2 regions of the Carnobacterium sp. 17-4 genome follow, and region 1 is predicted to be linked to the other one. Evidence: a T-box and tRNA genes for the amino acid it is inferred to sense, from the RefSeq annotation. Region 1 holds a T-box; the other holds one or more tRNA genes.
What was found. A T-box is a leader RNA that pairs with one kind of tRNA and senses whether it is charged. The one in region 1 lies ahead of leuS (leucine--tRNA ligase), so its partner is inferred to be a tRNA-Leu.

Region 1 (3,427 bases):
CCATAGTTCTTCTCCCATATGCGGAGCAATTGGTGCCAGCAATTGAACAAAAGCTTTAATGTAATCTACTGGTAAAGCAGTTGCTTTATATGCTTCATTAACAAAAACCATCATTTGAGAAATAGCCGTATTGAAGCGTAAGTGTTCAAAATCTTCTGTTACTTTTTTGACAGTCTGATGATAAACCACATCTAAAGATCCATCATTGAATTTCGTGATACGGTCACGGACTTTACCATTTTCATCCATGATCAAACGCCATACGCGATCTAGGAATTTACGACTTCCTTCAAGCCCGTTTTCACTCCAAGCAATAGAAGCATCTAATGGTCCCATAAACATTTCATACATACGCAATGTGTCTGCCCCAAATTTTTCGACAACATCATCAGGGTTTACAACATTTCCTTTTGATTTAGACATTTTTTCATTGTTTCCACCTAATATCATTCCTTGGTTGTATAACTTTTGGAATGGTTCTTTTGTTGGAACTACGCCGATATCGTAAAGGAATTTATGCCAGAAACGTGCGTACAATAAGTGCAATACCGCATGCTCAGCTCCACCAATATAGATATCAACTGGAAGCCACTGTTTCAATTTTTCAGGATCAGCCAACATTTCTTTATTTTTAGGATCGATAAAACGCAAGAAGTACCATGAACTTCCAGCCCATTGCGGCATTGTATTTGTATCGCGACGGCCTTTCATTCCTGTTTCAGGATCTACTACATTTACCCATTCAGTAATGTTTGCTAACGGAGATTCTCCGGTTCCACTTGGCTTGATTTCATCTGTTTTAGGCAATATCAATGGCAATTCAGATTCAGGTAATGTTGTTGATGTGCCATCTTCCCAATGTATAACGGGAATAGGTTCACCCCAATAACGTTGACGAGCAAATAGCCAGTCACGCAAACGATAAGTCGTTTCTTTTTTACCAACACCATTTCCTTCTAGCCATTTATTCATTTTATCGATTGCCTCTTCTTTGCCAAGACCGTCCAAAAAGCCAGAGTTGATGTGCGGACCATCTTCTGTAAATGCAGCATTTGCTACATCTCCGCCTTCAAGTACTGGGATGATTTCCAGTCCAAACGCTTTAGCAAATTCGTAATCGCGTTCATCATGTGCTGGAACTGCCATAATCGCACCTGTTCCATATGAAGCCAAGACATAATCTGCAATCCAAATCGGAATTTCTTTACCGTTTACTGGATTAATTGCATAGGCACCTGTAAATACTCCTGTTTTGTCTTTGTTTAAGTCTGTACGATCTAAATCACTTTTCAAGCTAACTTTTTCAATATAGGCGTTAACTTCTGCTTCTTGTGCCGGAGTAGTAATTTGTTTAACTAAATCCAACTCTGGAGCCATAACACTGTAAGTTGCTCCAAATAATGTATCAGGGCGTGTCGTAAAGACAGTAAACTTATGATCCGTTCCTTTAACTTTAAAGTCAACATTTGCCCCAATTGATTTTCCAATCCAATTGCGTTGCATATCTTTGATACTTTCAGGCCAATCCACTAACTCTAGATCATCCAACAAACGGTCAGCGTAAACTGTAATTTTCAGCATCCATTGTTTCATTGGTTTACGGTAAACTGGATGTCCTCCACGTTCACTTTTCCCATCAATCACTTCTTCATTAGCTAGTACAGTTCCTAGAGCCGGACACCAGTTAACAGCTACCTCTGCTTCATAAGCTAAACCTTTTTCATACAATTTAGTAAAAATCCATTGTGTCCATTTGTAATAGTCAGGATCTGTTGTATTTATCTCGCGCTCCCAATCGTAGCTGAATCCCAATGAGTTGATTTGACGGCGGAACGTTTCGATATTGTGAGCTGTAAATTCAGCTGGGTCATTTCCAGTATCCAATGCATACTGCTCAGCCGGAAGCCCAAATGCATCCCATCCCATTGGGTGCAATACATTAAATCCTTGAGCTCGTTTCATACGAGAAAGAATATCGGTCGCAGTATACCCTTCTGGATGTCCTACGTGTAATCCTTGTCCTGATGGATAAGGAAACATATCCAATGCATAGAAATTTTCCTTCTCAGCATCTTCTGTTGTACGGAATGTATTATTAGATGCCCAATATTTTTGCCATTTTTTTTCAATCGTTTTATGATTAAAGCTCATATTTATCCCTCTTTCATCTCTTTTTAAAAACAAAAAATCGCCCTATGAATGCAGATTACTATCTGTACTCATAGGACGACTAAACAATTAATTATTCGTGGTACCACCTATGTTTTCTCCAACCATTCTCTTACTGACAGAATACTTGCAGACTCCTCATACCCTTAACGCAGGTGCTACGTCTTTGTCTACTCTAATTTCAACAAAGCAACTCTAAAGGCGAGTTCGAAAGTCTTTTTTATGCATTTCCACCATCCATGCACTCTCTCAAAAAAAATCGTTTCTACTATTCCTTTTCACTGTTTTTTTCTATTGATTTCATTTTAACAAAAATTTGCTCCCGGAGCAATAAGAAAAGCAGTCTGTCCAGTTCAACATCTGCTAGAACCTGTTAATTCAAGTTAAACTTTTCAACTTTACTGCCGTTCCACTGCAAGTCACCATAATCATTCCGTTATCTGATCCTAAGGTTTCATAATCCATTTCCTCTAAAGCTTTGCTACGAGCTTCTAACAGTTCATTCTCGTATCCCTAAGCACGTCCAGCAAACATATTGCGCAGCCCAGCATCTATATCTTTAATTAAGTTGATACCAGAAATAACTTCTCCAAATAAAATTTCTTCATAAGATGAAATTTTATTTGAAAACAGAAACGGAGACCCAACTTTTGTCGAGTCTCCGTTATCATTATTTGATAATCAAAGATTGACCAACAAATATAACATCTGATTTTAAATAGTTTGCTGTTTTTAAGTCTGAAATAGACATGCCGTATTTTTGAGCAATATCCCATAGAGTGTCGCCACTTACAACTTTATGAGTTCCAGATGTAGTTGGTTTAGTTATTACTGCAGAATTAGAAGCTGCACCTTTATTTACTACCAATGTTTGACCAATACTGATTGCATCCGTTGATAGGTTGTTCCATGATTTCAAGTTTGAAATAGATACTCCATATTTTGAACTAATTGCAGTCAACGTATCACCTGATTTTACAGTGTATGACGTATTGCTTGTATTTCCAGTACTTGGCGCCGGTGTTGGCGTTGTTGTACCACCTTTGATCGTTAAGGCTTGATTCACATATATCGCATCTGTTTTTAAGTTGTTCCATGATTTCAAGTTCGCAACAGTTACACCGTGTTTTGAACTGATTCCAGTCAACGTATCACCTGATTTTACAGTGTATGACGTGTTGCTTGTATTCCCGGTACTTGGACTTGGTGCTGGTGTTGCCGTTGTGTTACCACCTTTAATCGTTAAGGCTTGATTCAC
Region 2 (3,427 bases), 1.3 Mb from region 1:
CTCTTCTGCCATTACGTCTAATTTGATCATCCATAGCTTTTTCAAAAAATATACTTTTACTTCCCAAATTAGCGTCTAGATACGCTTCGAACTCTTTAAAATCCAATTATATCACCTTTCTAAAACTCGTTTTTTAAACCTTCATACCTAGTTCTGATTATCTATCTATCAGAGAATTTAATAGCGGCCTCTGTCGCTAAAATTAATTTCTTCAATCCTTTGCAACTTTCTCAACTGGGATAGTAGGTACCTTTAATCATACCATAAAGCATAAAGCAATAGAAAGCTACCGGGAAATAAAAGCGTCTGATAGACAGAATAATTAAAGGAGTATTACTCCAGACTGAATATCTATGAGAAACTATTCTATTCAGTCTGGAGTAAAGAGCTTATCAACTTCGGTGTTCAGTATTTTAGATAATGAAAAGGCCAATTGTAGAGTAGGGTCATATTTATTGTTTTCGATAGCATTGACAGTTTGGCGGGTTACATTACAGGCTTTTGCTAAGTCAGCTTGTGTCAGCCCTTTATCTTTACGTAATTGTTCAATTTTATTTTGCATTAGTCTCCGCCTGCTTTTCTCTTGTTGATAAATAAGCAGATTCCTAAGACACTCATCATTGCAGAGACTACACTAATAGAAGGATTAGAAGCTGCTATTCCAAAATGAAGTAGGTTCCAAAGACTAGTTAGTTGATTTACATTAGCAGCAGTTACAATAAGTTGTAGGATGTAATAGCTGAGATAAAAAATGAGCAGTATACTAAAAGCATGAGCTGTGCTGCGTAGAACAATAAATTTTTGGCGTTCATCTTTTGACTTGAAGTAGGCATAGTAAACGGCGTAAGCACCATAAATGGATGAGACCCATAGGACTAAAGTTAAAAGTACAAAAGAGATAAAATAACCAAATTGACCGATATTCATAATAATTCCTCCTTAAATGATATGTCAAATACTTTTTACATTTTATAGTTCAAACTATAAATAATTTTTTTTGTAATGTCAAAAGTTTTTGACTTTTAATCATCAAAGAATATCTTACGATTACATAAGTGTATGTTTACTTGATGATTTAGTATGTTTAACTACGCTACTATTTTGCCGTTTTAATCAAAGGAGTATAAAAGTAATAGAATAAGGTAAAAAAATAAGCCGGAAATTAATCCGACTTAAAAGTTATTTTCAACAAATAATTGTTCTTCCTCCGTGGTTAACAATCGTTTTGCTTTCCCGATTGAACCGTCTTGTGCACGCCATATCTTATTATGTACTTCAACTGCGTTTGAAAAGTCGCCATCTTTCCATGTAGTCAAGACTTCACGGTAATAGTCTTCGTCGTCATATTCATTTTCATCTAATAAAGATAGCATCATAGTAATATTTTCTTCGTTTGCTTCTAGTGCGCCCCATTTGTCATTAGCATATACTTTTTGGTGCGTCATATCATGAATTCTCTGCATGAATCCCGCTTCATTGTTTTTATATGGTTCGTCGTCAACAATTGCCAATGGTTGTGGTTCTGCTTCGGATTCTTTCGTTAGGTGACGCGCTGATTCCTCTACTAAGTTCTCTCTTGCGTTTTCAATCATTGGAAAGGATACAAACACCATTCCGCCTATCGCAAGTGCTACGACTATGCCGATTATAATTTTTTTCAAATCAATATCCTCCTTGTATGTTATGTATACCAATTAGATTTTGGTTCGGTCTATTCATCATAAAACAAAAATAGAAAAGGCGCAATCCTCTCAATAACACACTTTATTATTACTCTACTAAATAACTTCAAATGCAAAAGACGATAATATCGCAAAACGTGAGTAAGTATTCATTATTGGTAAGTGGAAAGAAAGAGGAATAAAAAAATATGTTTAGCCAGGATATTGGCGGGATCTTTTACAAAAAAGAGATTTCAACAAACCTTTACAATTGATTAATGCATTGATATAATAGTCTTTGTGATCATAAGCGGTCGTGGCGGAATGGTAGACGCGCCAGCTTGAGGGGCTGGTCAGGGTAACCCTGGTGGAAGTTCGACTCTTCTCGGCCGCATTGATATATCAAGGTTTATAAGGCCTCTAAGAAGTGTGTAACTTCTTGAATGCCTATTTTTTTGGAAAAGTTCCGATAAAGTTCCGACTTAGAATTTTTTTATCTATTTGGGTGTTAATTGAAACAGTTTGTTCCATTTTGAAAATATTTTGGTGTTTTGTTTTAGTAGTTTTCATTATTTTTTATTACCCTTTTGATAGCCGGGTGGGGCTTACAAAAAGAGCATGGTTTCAACATCTCTTTTATGCTAATATAAAAGTAAGAAAAAAAGGCCTTTAGTAGGGTCCATAACTGTTGCACCACTCAAACTTTGGTCGGGGAGAGTGGTGCTTTTTTTATTTTGTTATTGTAAGTTAATCAATTCAGTTTCGGTACTCCAGAAACCAGTTGCTACTTGTAATTGTTTTGATGAAGATTCGATTACAGCATCCGATACGTCGAATACAACCTTACCATCCATTGTCAAATCAGGATTAATTGATTCTAAAAAGAAAGAGTTGGTTTCATTGGCGTAAATACCAGCTGTAGCATCAGACTCATATGTTTTACCGTCATTTAAAAGTGTGAAAAAGTCATCACTAACAGTTAAAGCTTCAGAACCATTATTTGTAACAGAGATATCGATAATTAAGTAAGTTCCTTTTGAATTCTCACCAAATTCTCCACCAACATTAGTTGCCGTTTGTATATCTTTAACTACATACGTAACATCTCCAACACTTACTTCTTCTCCGACTGCATAAGCTTCAACGGCTGGTGCGGCTTCTTCTTCAGCTGGAGCAGATTCTTCTGTAGTAGCTTCAGTTGTTTCTACTTTTTTCTCGCTAGGTACTGCAGCAGCATTGCTCTCAGCGACTTCGTCTTCGCCACCCATACTACCAAAAGCACCTATAAGGATAACTACAACTGCCCAAAACCAAACTTTTTTGTAAAAAGGTTTCTTGATTTTACCTTTAACCTCGTTACCATTTTCGTCAAACAATCTTTTTTTCGCCATTTTTTATTCCTCCAATGTATATATATTTTTTATTATCCCTAATGATTGGCAACCAATAGGGGTAACTTAATTATATCTTTAATATTTAATAACGCTATGCTTTTTTTCTATATTACTAAATGCTGTATGTATTGAATAATGGATTATTTACGACAACTAAAAAATAGATTGATAATTTATATTTCTATGAGTAAATTATAAAGCTGATTAAACCAATTAAATATAGGTATTAAAATTAATTGAGAGTATTTAAAATCTACAAAATCAGCTTAAGGGATGTTGGGAGTATCTTTCGGGGAAGTTCGACTCTTCTCGGCCGCATTAAATAAAATACGTTATTACATATCGAGAAAGAAGCAACATTAAGAAGATATT

Region 2: it encodes a tRNA-Leu, which carries the amino acid that the T-box ahead of leuS (leucine--tRNA ligase) is inferred to sense. The anticodon was not compared.

What each region holds. Positions count from the first base shown of each region.
Region 1 is NC_015391.1:565,853-569,279, reverse strand. Features, by position in the region: gene leuS (leucine--tRNA ligase) at 1-2,151, opposite strand, end outside; T-box leader at 2,220-2,460, opposite strand; partial or broken gene CAR_RS13300 (heavy metal-binding domain-containing protein) at 2,548-2,802, opposite strand; gene CAR_RS13375 (LysM peptidoglycan-binding domain-containing protein) at 2,840-3,427, opposite strand, start outside.
Region 2 is NC_015391.1:1,873,075-1,876,501, reverse strand. Features, by position in the region: gene CAR_RS08935 (hypothetical protein) at 1-106, opposite strand, end outside; gene CAR_RS08930 (helix-turn-helix transcriptional regulator) at 371-562, opposite strand; gene CAR_RS08925 (hypothetical protein) at 562-927, opposite strand; gene CAR_RS08920 (DUF6241 domain-containing protein) at 1,173-1,661, opposite strand; tRNA gene CAR_RS08915 (tRNA-Leu) at 1,972-2,055, shown strand; gene CAR_RS08910 (DUF4352 domain-containing protein) at 2,399-3,052, opposite strand.